Hahella sp. HNIBRBA332: one gene and its partner. The protein of the gene in region 2 interacts with the protein of the main gene of each other region in a pairwise test. Links are inferred from orthologs where the notes say so. Each region holds a gene or a part of one and is shown on either strand. Other genes may lie near its edges.

Evidence for each region. The genes of interacting proteins can lie anywhere in the genome.
Region 1: the proteins of clpA (region 2) and O5O45_RS17365 interact in binary tests that used the Escherichia coli proteins (3 or more experiments, as listed by UniProt). The link is inferred for Hahella sp. HNIBRBA332 from one-to-one orthologs.

Annotation. Positions count from the first base shown.
Region 1 is NZ_CP132203.1:3,930,661-3,938,531, forward strand. What follows is about bases 1,793-5,239. They hold O5O45_RS17365 (response regulator), read left to right. Parts: upstream 1,793-2,165; coding sequence 2,166-5,039; downstream 5,040-5,239. Other genes in these bases: cysM (cysteine synthase CysM), read right to left, coding at 1,793-1,857; recO (DNA repair protein RecO), read right to left, coding at 5,078-5,239. Outside these bases: 23S rRNA (uracil(1939)-C(5))-methyltransferase RlmD, read right to left, coding at 1-859; more of cysM, read right to left, coding at 967-1,792; more of recO, read right to left, coding at 5,240-5,794; GTPase Era, read right to left, coding at 5,812-6,726; rnc (ribonuclease III), read right to left, coding at 6,723-7,403; O5O45_RS17385 (DUF4845 domain-containing protein), read right to left, coding at 7,400-7,768; lepB (signal peptidase I), read right to left, coding at 7,851-7,871. UniProt on the Escherichia coli protein: Member of the two-component regulatory system UvrY/BarA involved in the regulation of carbon metabolism via the CsrA/CsrB regulatory system. Phosphorylates UvrY, probably via a four-step phosphorelay.
Region 2 is NZ_CP132203.1:1,169,784-1,174,656, forward strand. The notes cover bases 1,845-4,873. They hold clpA (ATP-dependent Clp protease ATP-binding subunit ClpA), read left to right. Parts: upstream 1,845-2,233; coding sequence 2,234-4,513; downstream 4,514-4,873. Other genes in these bases: clpS (ATP-dependent Clp protease adapter ClpS), read left to right, coding at 1,845-2,215; infA (translation initiation factor IF-1), read right to left, coding at 4,672-4,873. Outside these bases: icd (NADP-dependent isocitrate dehydrogenase), read left to right, coding at 1-914; O5O45_RS05470 (cold-shock protein), read right to left, coding at 1,123-1,473; more of clpS, read left to right, coding at 1,835-1,844. UniProt on the Escherichia coli protein: ATP-dependent specificity component of the ClpAP protease. It directs the protease to specific substrates. It has unfoldase activity. The primary function of the ClpA-ClpP complex appears to be the degradation of unfolded or abnormal proteins.

The DNA.
Region 1 (7,871 bases), 2.8 Mb from region 2 along the record:
GCGCCAACATACGGCGGTTGATATCGCGGTTGACCTGAGTGAAGTCCATAGGATGGAACTGCATCGTCAAATCATAGTCGCTCAATTGATAACTAAGCAGCTCCTGACCATCTTTCGGCCATAGTTTGGCGACCGTGTCAGGACCTTTCGGCTGCAAATAAATTGCCAACCCGATTTGTTCTGAGAAATCGATCAGTTTTTGCAAATCTTCTTCAGTGAGCGGGTCCATGTGACGAATCACCAAGGCGCAAACATCATCACCCGCCGCCACTTCAATCTGAGGAATACGTTGATAGCCGGAGAGGCCTCGGATCAGCGCTTTCAGTTCAGGAATGCGGCCGCCGACGGACTCGATCAATACCGGGCATTCATCAATGGCGGTCAGGAAATTACTGTAACGTTCGCGGAAGCCCACAAGAACTTCATCTCGCTTGGCCACGTAACGTACGCCCAGTCTCGCTTTTGTGCGATAACCGCGCCCCGCGCCCACCAAGGGAGGAACAACCTGTTCCGGCTTTAAATCGCCAAAATGGCGCAAGTGGTCCAGTAATACAGACTCTTTGTGTTTGATCTGAAAGCCCAGGTTAACATGCTGCATGCTGCAGCCGCCGCACAGTTTGGAGAATTGGCAGTCAGGCTCAATACGTTGTGGATGCTGCGTCAGCACTTCTTCTACAGCAAGCTCATCATAACTGCGACGACTGTTTACATATCGCGCAGTCACGGTTTCGCCGGGCAAAGCACCTTCGACAAACAGGGTTTTGCCGTCTTTATGGGAGACGCCACGCCCTTCGTGACTGAGAGATTCGATTTCGCAGGTAATGGACTCTTGGGGTAACTTCTTTCTACGACGAGACATGCTTATAAACCTGGGCTATGGGGCCGATCTGAATAAAAAGCCGGCCATTATAGCGGCCTCCCTCAACAGATATAAGGGCTTTGGCGTCGCGCTCCGGCGCAACAGCTTTAGCTGCGGAATACGCCAGTAGACAGGTAGCGGTCGCCCCGATCACAGATAATGGCGACGATCACCGCATTTTCAACCTCACGGGAAATTCGCAACGCTCCAGCGATGGCGCCGCCGGAAGACACGCCACAGAATATGCCCTCTTCCCGAGCCAGGGCGCGCATGGTCTCTTCGGCTTCCTGCTGGGCGATATCCAAAACCAAATCCACTGACTCCGGCTGGTATATTTTGGGCAGATACGCTTCCGGCCAACGACGAATGCCGGGAATGGACGCGCCATCGGCAGGCTGCAGACCCACAATCTGAATTTCCGGGTTACGCTCTTTGAGATAGCGAGAGGTCCCCATAATAGTGCCGGTGGTTCCCATAGAACTGACGAAGTGGGTAATAGCGCCACTGGTTTGCCGCCAGATTTCCGGGCCCGTTGTCTTGTAATGCGCCAGGGGATTATCCGGGTTAGCGAACTGATCCAGCACCTTGCCTTTACCTTCGGACTCCATTTGCTTGGCGAGATCGCGCGCGCCTTCCATCCCCTCTTCTTTGGATACAGAGATGATCTCGGCGCCGTAGGCGGTCATCGCCGCGCGCCGCTCTTCACTCATATGCGCCGGCATGATCAGCACCATACGGTAGCCTTTGATCGCTGCGGCCATAGCCAAAGCGATCCCGGTATTGCCGCTGGTCGCCTCAATCAATGTATCGCCAGGCCGGATGTCGCCCCGATTTTCCGCTTCCTGGATCATGCTCATGGCCGGACGGTCTTTGACTGATCCCGCCGGATTATTTCCCTCAAGCTTCGCCAGAATGGCATTACTGGTGTCGCCGGGTAGTCTCTGTAGTCGAACAAGCGGTGTGTTTCCAACGTAGGATTCAATCGTGGGGTATGACATCTTTAACGTTCGCTTCTTTTTAAATTCAATCAATTAGCTGTAGAATCGGAAATGTCCTTGTCCGCTGCGGCGCCGCTGTGACAATGACGCGACGTCGCCTGAGCAAAAATCCGGTCCCTGTTACGCCATCGAACCATTGACGTCGATAGCCGCGCTCGGACTTGATATTGGCCGAACATCGGCCATGATAAGCAATAATCTGAGAGTGGCGATATATTCTTTTTTAATATAAAAATCACTTTATATCATAAATACCATAATATGCCGTTTACCCGCGCCTCCTCTACAAGCCGCCGAAGGGCCCCTGCATGAAACGCTGGGGGATAAAAGTAAAGGTCATTTTATTGACCTTGGCGCCATCGCTCACCATTGCGTTCACGTTGTCCGCAGCTTTCGTATTTACACGTTTGGACGACCTTAGCGACGTGCTCCTGGAGCGCGGCTCCGACTCCGCCCGTCACCTCGCCAACGCTGCGGAATACGGCGTTTTCACAGGAAACCGTCGTCAATTGATTGGACTGACCAACGCCGTACTGGAAGAGAAAGACATTCGTTCAGTCTCGATCTACGGGCGCCAGCGCCAGATATTGGCCCATGCCGGCCCGCGCATTCAGGAAGAGCATACGATCCCCGCCAGTTTATCCACTCAGCTTACGATTTATTCCAGTGAGGATGTGCTGCGCTTCACCGCGCCGGTCACCTTGCAAGACCTCAGTCTAAGCGAGGACGCCAACCTGCAGGAGTCCGAAGCCTCCAATGGGCTGCAGGATAATATTCTGGGGTGGGCGGTCATTGAAGTCTCCCGGGCGCCAACCCAGGTCGCCAAGTATCGGACGATTCTCTTCGCTGTCAGCGCCGTGTTCAGCGCTATTATTGTATGCACCATCCTGGCGCTGCGCTTAAGTCGCGACCTTACCTCGCCGCTATCTCAAGTGGCGCAAGCGCTCACTCGTATAAAAGAAGGCAAACTGGATACTCGCGTCTATATAGAGGCCAGCCCCGAGCTGGCTTTACTGCAAGACGGCATCAATTCTATGGCGGAAGCGCTCGCCAAGGCGCGCAGTGAGATGCAGCAAAATATAGATCAGGCCACGGAAGACCTGAGAGAGACCCTGGAAACCATAGAAATTCAGAACATTGAATTGGACATGGCTCGCAAGGAAGCAATTGAAGCCAGTCGAGTGAAGTCCGAGTTTCTCGCCAACATGTCCCACGAAATCCGCACACCGCTTAACGGCATCATTGGATTCACGCACCTTCTGCTGAAATCTAACTTGGGACCACAACAACGGGACCAGCTCAACACCATTCTGAAATCGTCCGAGATCCTGCTGACGATCATCAACGACATCCTCGACTTCTCCAAAATCGAGGCAGGCAAGCTGGTGCTGGATAATACTACCGTCAATCTTCAGGAAATCGTGGAAGACGTTCTCACCATGCTCGCTCCCGGCGCCCACGAGAAAAACCTGGACTTGGCGGGCCTCGTCTATTCCGACGTGCCCAGCCACATCATGGGCGACCCACTGCGCATCAAACAAATCGTCACCAATTTGGTTAACAATGGCATTAAGTTTACCCAAAGCGGCGAAGTAGTGGTGCGTGTCATGCTGGAAGACGAATCCGATGAGCGCTCGCTTATCAAAATCACCGTCACAGACAGCGGCGTAGGCCTCTCTCGCGTTCAGCAGCAGACGCTCTTCAGCGCCTTCAGTCAGGCGGACGCGTCAACAGCCAGGCGTTTCGGCGGCACCGGCCTGGGCTTGGTTATCTCCAGACGCCTGACCGAACAAATGGGCGGTCAGATCGGCGTTGAAAGCGAGCTGGGCAAAGGGTCTACATTCTGGATCGAACTTCCCGTCGAAATCGCCCCCAATCAACCAGACAACGAACTCAACCACCGTTTGTTCGAAGGTGAGCGCGTCATCTATCTTGAGCACCAGAAGAAAACCGGGCTGGCAGTGGAACACACCCTCAATAAGTGGGGCTCCAACGTCACTCAGGTGGACAATATCAAAGATCTGGCGGACAAGGTGGAAGAGGCTCAACGCAAAGGAGAAGGCTTCGCCGTCGCCATAATCGGCCTGACCCGCCATCACTTGCGATCAAACTCATACCTGCAGACCGTGCGTAAGCTGGAATATAAACTCGACTGCCGCACACTGATACTGACGCCCACCATCGATACCGGCAACGAGGAACCGCCAATACTGACTGACGCTTCGACTTTCCTGATCAAACCGGCTTCACAGCGGCGTCTGGCGAATGCCCTTAGCTGGCTGATCGAAGGACGTTCTGACGAAGAGGAAGCCCCATCGGCGATAACCATCAAACAGTTGAACGCCACCAGTGGCCGCAAGCCGCTGGTGTTGGCGGTGGACGATAACCTCGCCAATCTCAAACTGGTAGAGGCCTTCCTGTTGGACCTGGGCGCCGTAGTAGAGACCGCCATGAGCGGCTACGAAGCCCTCACCAAAGCCAAGCAGAAGCGCTTTGACGTGATTTTCATGGACGTACAAATGCCCGGAATGGACGGGGTGGAAACGACAATCAAGATTCGAGAGTTCGAAGCCGGCAAACGACGCACGCCCATTATCGCCCTCACCGCACACGCAATGTCAGAAGAACGCAAGCAGCTATTGCAAAGCGGCTTTGACGACTATCTCACCAAGCCCACCAATGAAGATGAGCTGCAGCGTATTATAGAGCGCAGAACCGGTTTCCAGCTGTCTCCACAACCATTGCTATCGCCACAGCCTGTTCGAGAGCCTGGGAAGATAAAACCATCGGTAAAAGCCGCCACCGAGCCGTGCGTGGATATTCGCAGCTGCGTCACTCTTGCCGGAGGCAAAAAAGGCCTGGCGGAAGAGTTATTCTCCATGCTGCTTGAAAACCTGCCGGAAGAACGCAAATCTATTGAGAGCGCCTGGGAGCAGCGAGATAGAGCTGAATTACTGGAGCGCGTCCACCGCCTGCATGGAGCGACGCGATACTGTGGAGTCCCCTTGCTGCGCAACGCCGCAGCGGAATTGGAAGGACAGATCAAGCGCGACGTAGAGCCGCTGGAAACGGCTGTTTCCGCACTTTTTGAAGAGATAGAAAGAGTGCTTTACTGGTCAGACAGGAATGACTGGCAAACAGAGTTTAGAGAATATCAGACTCAATCAGCCCCGCAGTCTTAGCTAGATTTGGGTTCTCGCGACTCTTGCCTTGACGGTGTTTAGCCCTTGGAAAGCTTGAGGTAGCTGCGCATCAGCTCTCGGGAGTGTAGAGGACGACCGCCTAACAGCTCATCAATACACCGGCGCGTCATTCTCTTGGCGGCGGTAAGACTCCCAGGAACAGACCAGTCCCGGTCCGCCATCGCCAGCAGATGGCGACCTTCAATCACAACTGAGTATGGCTCTGGTATTCGACTAACGCCTTCAGTAAGGGAAAAGTAATAGGCGATATTTTTTTTCACGACATCCCCTGTAGCGCTCTCCACACAAAAGTCTACGCCAAAACCTAATTCATTCAGCAGCGTAAACTCCAGCTCCCGTATTCCAGGCTCCAGATTCGTTTGTGGAAGTGATAAGAAAGCCAGACTCGTTTTATAAGCGTCAAAAACGTCTCGACAGCTTTCCAGTGGCTGCAGCAACTTCAGCAACAACTCATTGAGGTAAAGGCCAGCATAGAGAGCTGCTCCCGCCAAGGGATAACGAAGGCTGGTGGTCTCGCATCGAATAAGGGATTTAAGTTCGCCGCGCCCTCCCAGCTCAACCTCCAGCTCGGTGAAGGGTTGCAGCGTATTTGGACCGCCTTTCCTTCGGCCGCCGCCTTTCATAACCGCGGAAGCTTTGCCGTCAGCCTCTGTAATCAGATCAACAATCTGGCTGCTTTCGCGGTACGGCCGACTATGCAGCACGTAGGCGGCCTGAAGCGAAACCCGGTGCATAGCGGCCGATAATTCCGTTAACGGTCGTCGTAACCCAGGCTTTGCAAGGCGCGCTCGTTGTCGCTCCAGCCGGATTTTACTTTTACCCAGGTTTCCAACATGACTTTGCTTTCAAACAACTTTTCCATGTCCTTACGCGCATCGGACCCAATACGTTTGATTCGCTCTCCTTTCTGGCCGATCACAATCTTTTTCTGGCCTTCTCTTTCCACGAGAATCAGGGCGCTAATACGTAACAATGCGCCTTCACGCTTGAATTGCTCGATTTCCACAGCAATTTCATAAGGCACTTCGTTGCCTAACTGGCGCATGACTTTCTCACGAATAATTTCCACCGCCATGAAACGTTCGCTGCGATCAGTAATTTGATCCTCAGGGAAGAAATGAACTCCCTGCGGCAGCATTTCGTTAATAACGGCTTCCAATCGATCAATATTCAACCCACGCAGAGCGGAAAGAGGAATAATGTGCTGAAACTCACACATTTTCTGCACTTTGTCGATAAATGGCAGCAAGTCGTCTTTATTTTCCAACTTGTCCACTTTATTGATCGCTAGTATGCGCGGGCGATTCACCTTGGCGACTTTTGACAAGACGTAGTCGTCTTCTTCCGTCCAACGCTTTCTGTCAACGACAAAAACGATCACATCCGCATCTTTGATCGCTGAAGAGGAGGCTTTGTTCAGCACCCGATTAAGCGCTTTCTTGTCCAGCTGGTGCAGACCTGGCGTATCCACATAAATAGCCTGATAGTCACCCTCTGTCTTGATGCCCAATATCTGGTGCCGGGTAGTTTGCGGCTTCTTGGAGGTAATGCTGATCTTTTGCCCCAGTATATGATTCAGCAGGGTGGACTTGCCTACGTTCGGCCGCCCAACGATCGCCACATAACCGCAGCGGCTGTTCTCTTGCGAATTTACGTCAATACTCACTGATCCACTCCTAACGCCACCAAAGCTTGCTTCGCCGCCTTCTGTTCCGCAACTCTCCGACTGCTGCCGGTCCCTTCTGTCGAGTCAGGCAGGCCGTCTATTTCACAACGTACATGGAAAGTTTGAGCGTGCGCCTCCCCCTGCACGGAAATAACTTCGTAGCGAGGCAGATTGAGCTGACGCGCCTGCAAGTATTCCTGCAAGCGTGTCTTGGAGTCTTTCTGAGTATCTTTCAGGTTAAGCTTCTGCAAACGGGTTTCAAACCAGTTCAACACCCTGTCTGTGCAGACTTCAAAGCCTGCATCCAGATAAATAGCCCCAATAATGGACTCCAGCGCATCAGCCAGGATAGATTCCCGGCGAAAACCACCGCTCTTCATTTCCCCCGACCCCAATCGCAGATACTCACCCAAATCAAATTCCCTGGCGATTTCAGCCAGAGTCACTCCTTTCACCATTCTGGCGCGCAAACGACTCAACTGCCCTTCCCGCGCCTCTTCAAAACGACCAAAGAGGTAATCGGCGATAATAAAATTGAGGACAGAGTCCCCTAAAAATTCCAAGCGCTCATTATTACGACCACCGAAGCTGCGGTGGGTGAGCGCCAAAGTGAGCAAGGCAGGCTCTTTAAATGTATATCCGAGCGCACGCTGCAGTCTTTCCAGCTTAGCTGTCACTGATTATTGGCTTCCAATTGGTGATTAAATGAAACGACAGCATCAATATTACTCACGATATTGGTTCGGACTTCATATATTAGCGCCACAACAACCTTTGTTTTTTCACGAGTGATTTTGATATTTTTTTTGTCAAAATTACGCACATTGTTGACAGTGAAGTGTTTCTCTAAACGAGAGACAATCTGCTCATTTGATAGCTTGGCCAGATCAGACTCACGCTTCAGGCCATCTAAAGAAGAAGAAACCGCAAAGTCATCAAGGTATATCGGCCCTATTTTCAACCCTAAAGTGATAACAGAGATACCTATCAGCATCCAAACTAACACCATGAGAAAAGAAGCGCCCTGTTGATTCTTGCGCATATTCACTCCTTAGCATCCTCTTAATTAACCATTATTATTTAGAGAGTAGACATTAACTCACTGTTTTTACACTAATGCGCACTTACTGTATCGAACCGACTCG
Region 2 (4,873 bases):
TGAACGTCGCATTACGGCAGGAACTTGATCTCTATGTCTGCATGCGTCCAGTGCGCTGGTTTAAGGGCGTGCCGAGTCCAGTCGTAGCGCCTCAGAAGACCGATATGGTGATCTTTCGCGAGAACTCAGAGGATATCTACGCCGGGATTGAGTGGAAGGCGAACAGCCCTGAAGCGCAAAAAATCATTCGTTTTCTGCGCGAAGAAATGGGCGTCACCAAGATCCGTTTTCCTGACAATTGCGGCATCGGCATCAAGCCTGTGTCGGAAGAAGGCACTAAGCGCCTGGTGAGAAAAGCGATTCAATACGCGATTGATAATGACAAGCCGTCAGTGACTCTGGTTCACAAGGGCAACATTATGAAATTCACGGAAGGGGCGTTTAAGGATTGGGGATATGAGTTGGCGGTGGAGCGTTTCGGCGCGGAACCTTTGGATGGCGGGCCATGGCATGCGTTCAAAAACCCTAAAACCGGACGCCAGATCGTGATTAAGGACGTGATCGCCGATGCATTCCTGCAGCAAATCTTGATGCGGCCGGAAGATTACAGCGTCATTGCGACTCTGAACTTGAACGGAGACTATATTTCCGACGCCTTGGCGGCGGAAGTTGGTGGGATAGGCATAGCGCCAGGCGCGAACATCGGCGGCAGTGTGGCGTTGTTTGAAGCGACGCACGGTACGGCTCCCAAGTACGCTGGCCAGGACAAGGTGAATCCGGGGTCGTTAATCCTATCCGCAGAGATGATGCTGCGCCATATGGGATGGGAAGAGGCGGCGGACCTGATTTTGAATGGTATGGCGGGCGCTATCGAGGCAAAAACGGTGACATACGACTTTGAGCGCTTGATGCCGGACGCGACATTGCTGAAAACCTCGGAGTTTGGCGATGCGGTTATCAGACACATGAAGTAGGATTCTGCGTGCAGCGGAAACTAAAAGCCCCGCAGGTAGCGGGGCTTTTTTTCGCCGTCTCGTTTATGTTTATCGCCATGGTGTGACGTACATAAAAGATGATGGCGCAAAGGCGGTGATTTGGCCGATTGATGTCGCAAGCAGGGCAAAACACGCCCCGTACAAGCCGGAGCATGTTTGGAATTACAAGTATCCGGATGGTGCTAAGCTAGGCGCTTGCGGCCATTGGCGTCCTTGAATTCTCTTTTGATTTATTCTCGACTGATTCGGCTTTTGCGGCGCTTTCAGGGCCTTCCGCAGTTTCCGTTTCAGGATCTATCGAGGATTTTTCTGGTTCGGATTCTAGCGGAACAATATTGACCGCGTGGAATCCTTTGCCGCTGGGCTGTGCGTCAAAATTAACAGCTTGTCCCGCTTTCAGCGTCTTGTATCCTTCCATTTGGATTGACGAGAAGTGGACGAACAGATCTTCTTTGCAGAGATCGCCGTTTCCTTCATCAGCGATGATAAAGCCGTAGCCCTTGGCATTATTGAACCATTTTACTTTACCTTGAGGCATGATCGACTCCCTTGTCTCCATAGAGATGGGCTTTTACCCTAGTTATTTTTGTCTATTGGCCAGTCCACTCTAATTTTACTACTTTCGCTTTACTACTGAAGCACCGGTAGCAGCAGTACAACAATTCGAGTATCTCGGCCTAGTTTGCTACCAATGCAGATAGTATTATAAAGCAGCGCATATTGAAAGTAACCGGCCAAAAGGCTGGGCCCATTGAAGTTTGGATGGGGCGACTCCACTTTTATAATTGGCGTATAGTGTAGTTGGCGGGCAGTTATTGTGTTGCAAAAAAGAGCTCAGAGCTGGTTGCCGGAAAGTTACGTACTACTGCAAAAATTTAACTAAATTATTCAATCCGGCTATGGGTAAAGTTGAAAATAGTCTACTAATATTAAATCAGGACAACGATGGCCTGGAGGATGAAGGAAACCAAGATGGGGACCATCCGGGAAGCTTAGCGCTGGCGCCTGAAAAACCGGCGTTGAAGCGGCCTTCGATGTATCAGGTTGTGATGCTGAATGACGACTATACACCGATGGACTTCGTTGTTGAGGTGTTGATAAGGTTTTTCAACATGTCGGAACCTAAGGCTACGCAAGTTATGCTGGCGGTGCATACCCAAGGGCGTGCAGTATGTGGAGTGTTCACCAGGGATATCGCTGAGTCGAAGGCGGCTCAGGTAAACCAGTACTCGTCCGAGTGTGAACACCCTCTGCTATGTGAGATAGAAAGAGCGGATTAGTCATTCCTGAGGTGCCAAATGCTAAGTAAAGACCTCGAATTAACTCTTAATGCAGCTTTCAAAAGCGCGCGCGAGAAACGTCATGAATTCATGACGGTCGAGCACCTTTTGCTTGCCCTGCTCGACAATGATTCTGCGCTGAAAGTGTTAACAGCATGCGGCGCGGATCTGGGTCAGCTGCGTAACGAGCTTTCGGAGTTTGTTGATTCGACTACGCCGTTGATTCCGAACAATGATCCAGAGCGGGAAACTCAGCCGACTCTTGGTTTTCAACGGGTGCTGCAAAGAGCCGTATTTCATGTCCAGTCCTCTGGCAAAAAAGAAGTGACTGGCGCTAATGTTCTGGTCGCTATTTTTAGCGAGCAGGAAAGTCAGGCGGTGTACGTGCTGAAGAAACAGAACGTCGCTCGTATTGACGTGGTTAACTATATCAGTCATGGCATTTCCAAAGTTTCCGGCGACCGTGAACAGGATGAGGAACACGAACACCAGGAGGAAGGCTTGGAAGAGGGCGGCGGTTCAAAACCTTTGGAATCGTACGCAACCAATCTGAATGAGCAGGCCAGACTGGGGCGGATTGATCCTTTAATCGGTCGTGACAAAGAGCTGGAAAGAGTCATGCAGATTCTTTCGCGCCGGCGCAAAAACAATCCGCTATTAGTGGGTGAGGCCGGCGTTGGTAAAACCGCCATCGCTGAAGGTTTGGCGAAACAGATTGTTGAAGGCAATGTGCCGGACATCATCAAAGACGCCGTGGTTTATTCTCTGGACCTTGGCGCGCTGCTGGCGGGCACCAAGTACCGCGGCGATTTCGAAAAACGCTTTAAAGCCTTACTGAAAGAGCTTAAGCGTCAAGCCAAGTCCATTTTGTTCATTGACGAGATTCACACTATTATCGGTGCGGGCTCGGCTTCCGGCGGCGTCATGGATGCGTCAAATCTATTGAAGCCGTTGTTGAGTTCGGGCGAAATCCGCTGTATTGGTTCAACGACCTTCACTGAATTCCGTGGCATATTTGAGAAAGACAGCGCTTTGGCGCGTCGTTTCCAGAAGATTGATGTGGTTGAGCCTTCCGTCAACGATACTTATCTGATTCTGAAGGGCCTTAAAAGGCAGTTCGAGAAGCATCATGAGGTCGAATACACCGATGCGGCGCTTCGTTCTGCAGCGGATCTGGCGGATCGTTATATTAATGATCGTCATATGCCGGATAAGGCGATTGACGTTATTGATGAGGCAGGCGCAAGTCAAAGGCTGAAGCCTGAGGCGGATCGCGCCAAGATCATTGATATCCATATCGTTGAGAGCGTCGTGGCGTCAATCGCCAGAATACCGCCGAAAACTGTTTCATCTTCAGACAAAGATAAGCTGCGTAATCTGCAGCGTAACCTGAAAATGGTGGTGTTTGGTCAGGATCCCGCAATAGAAGCGTTGGTAACTGCCATCAAGCTTTCCAGAGCGGGGCTTAAGTCAGAAGGTAAACCTGAAGGCTCATTCCTGTTTGCTGGTCCCACTGGGGTTGGTAAGACGGAGGTGACTCGTCAGTTGGCTAAGATCCTGGGTGTGGAGCTGGTGCGTTTCGATATGTCTGAGTACATGGAAAGGCATACCGTTTCCCGCCTGATTGGCGCGCCTCCCGGCTATGTTGGGTTTGATCAGGGAGGGTTGTTGACCGAAGCGGTCAATAAGAATCCTCACTGCGTGTTGTTGCTGGACGAGATAGAGAAGGCGCATCCGGAAGTCTTTAACTTGCTTCTGCAGGTGATGGACCATGGCACCTTGACAGACAACAACGGCCGCAAAGCGGATTTTCGTCATGTTATTCTGGTAATGACCACCAATGCTGGCGCGGAAGAAATGAGTCGTCGCTCCATTGGCTTCCGGTCTCAGGATCACAGTACTGACGGCATGGAGATTATTACTAAAACCTTTACGCCTGAATTTAGAAACCGCCTTGACGGAATCATTCAGTTTGGTCCATTGGACGCCACAACTATCACTCATGTGGTGGACAAGTTCCTGACCGAAATGCAGGCGCAACTGGACGACAAGCGCATCCTTCTTGAATTCGACACTGAAGCCAAAGCGTGGCTGGCGGTGCATGGATATGACGAGAAGATGGGGGCGAGACCGATGGCTCGGCTTATTCAGGAGTGTATCAAGAAACCTCTTGCCGAACAGATCCTGTTTGGAGATTTGGCGGAGTGTGGCGGCACTGTGTTTGTCAGCGTGAAAGACGACAAACTGGACTTCAAATATGTGCCGGAGCGTGAGTTATTGGATGAATCTACGCCGTAATCAAAAGAGCGTTAAAAATTAAAAAAGGGGCGATAAGCCCCTTTTTTATTTCGCCTGATTAAATCGCCAGATAGTCACCGGTGATTTATAAATTTTCCCATCTACAGAACATGTAGCAAAAAATCCTGGCGGCGTTATGGGAAAATTTATGTGAGGTATTAGCGGGCGCGGTATACGATGCGACCTTTGCTCAGGTCGTAGGGGGTCATTTCTACTTTGACTTTGTCTCCGGTCAGGATGCGGATGTAGTTTTTACGCATTTTTCCAGAGATATGGGCAGTAACGACATGACCATTTTCGAGTTGAACCCTGAACATTGTATTGGGAAGGGTGTCAATGATGGTCCCTTCCATTTCAATA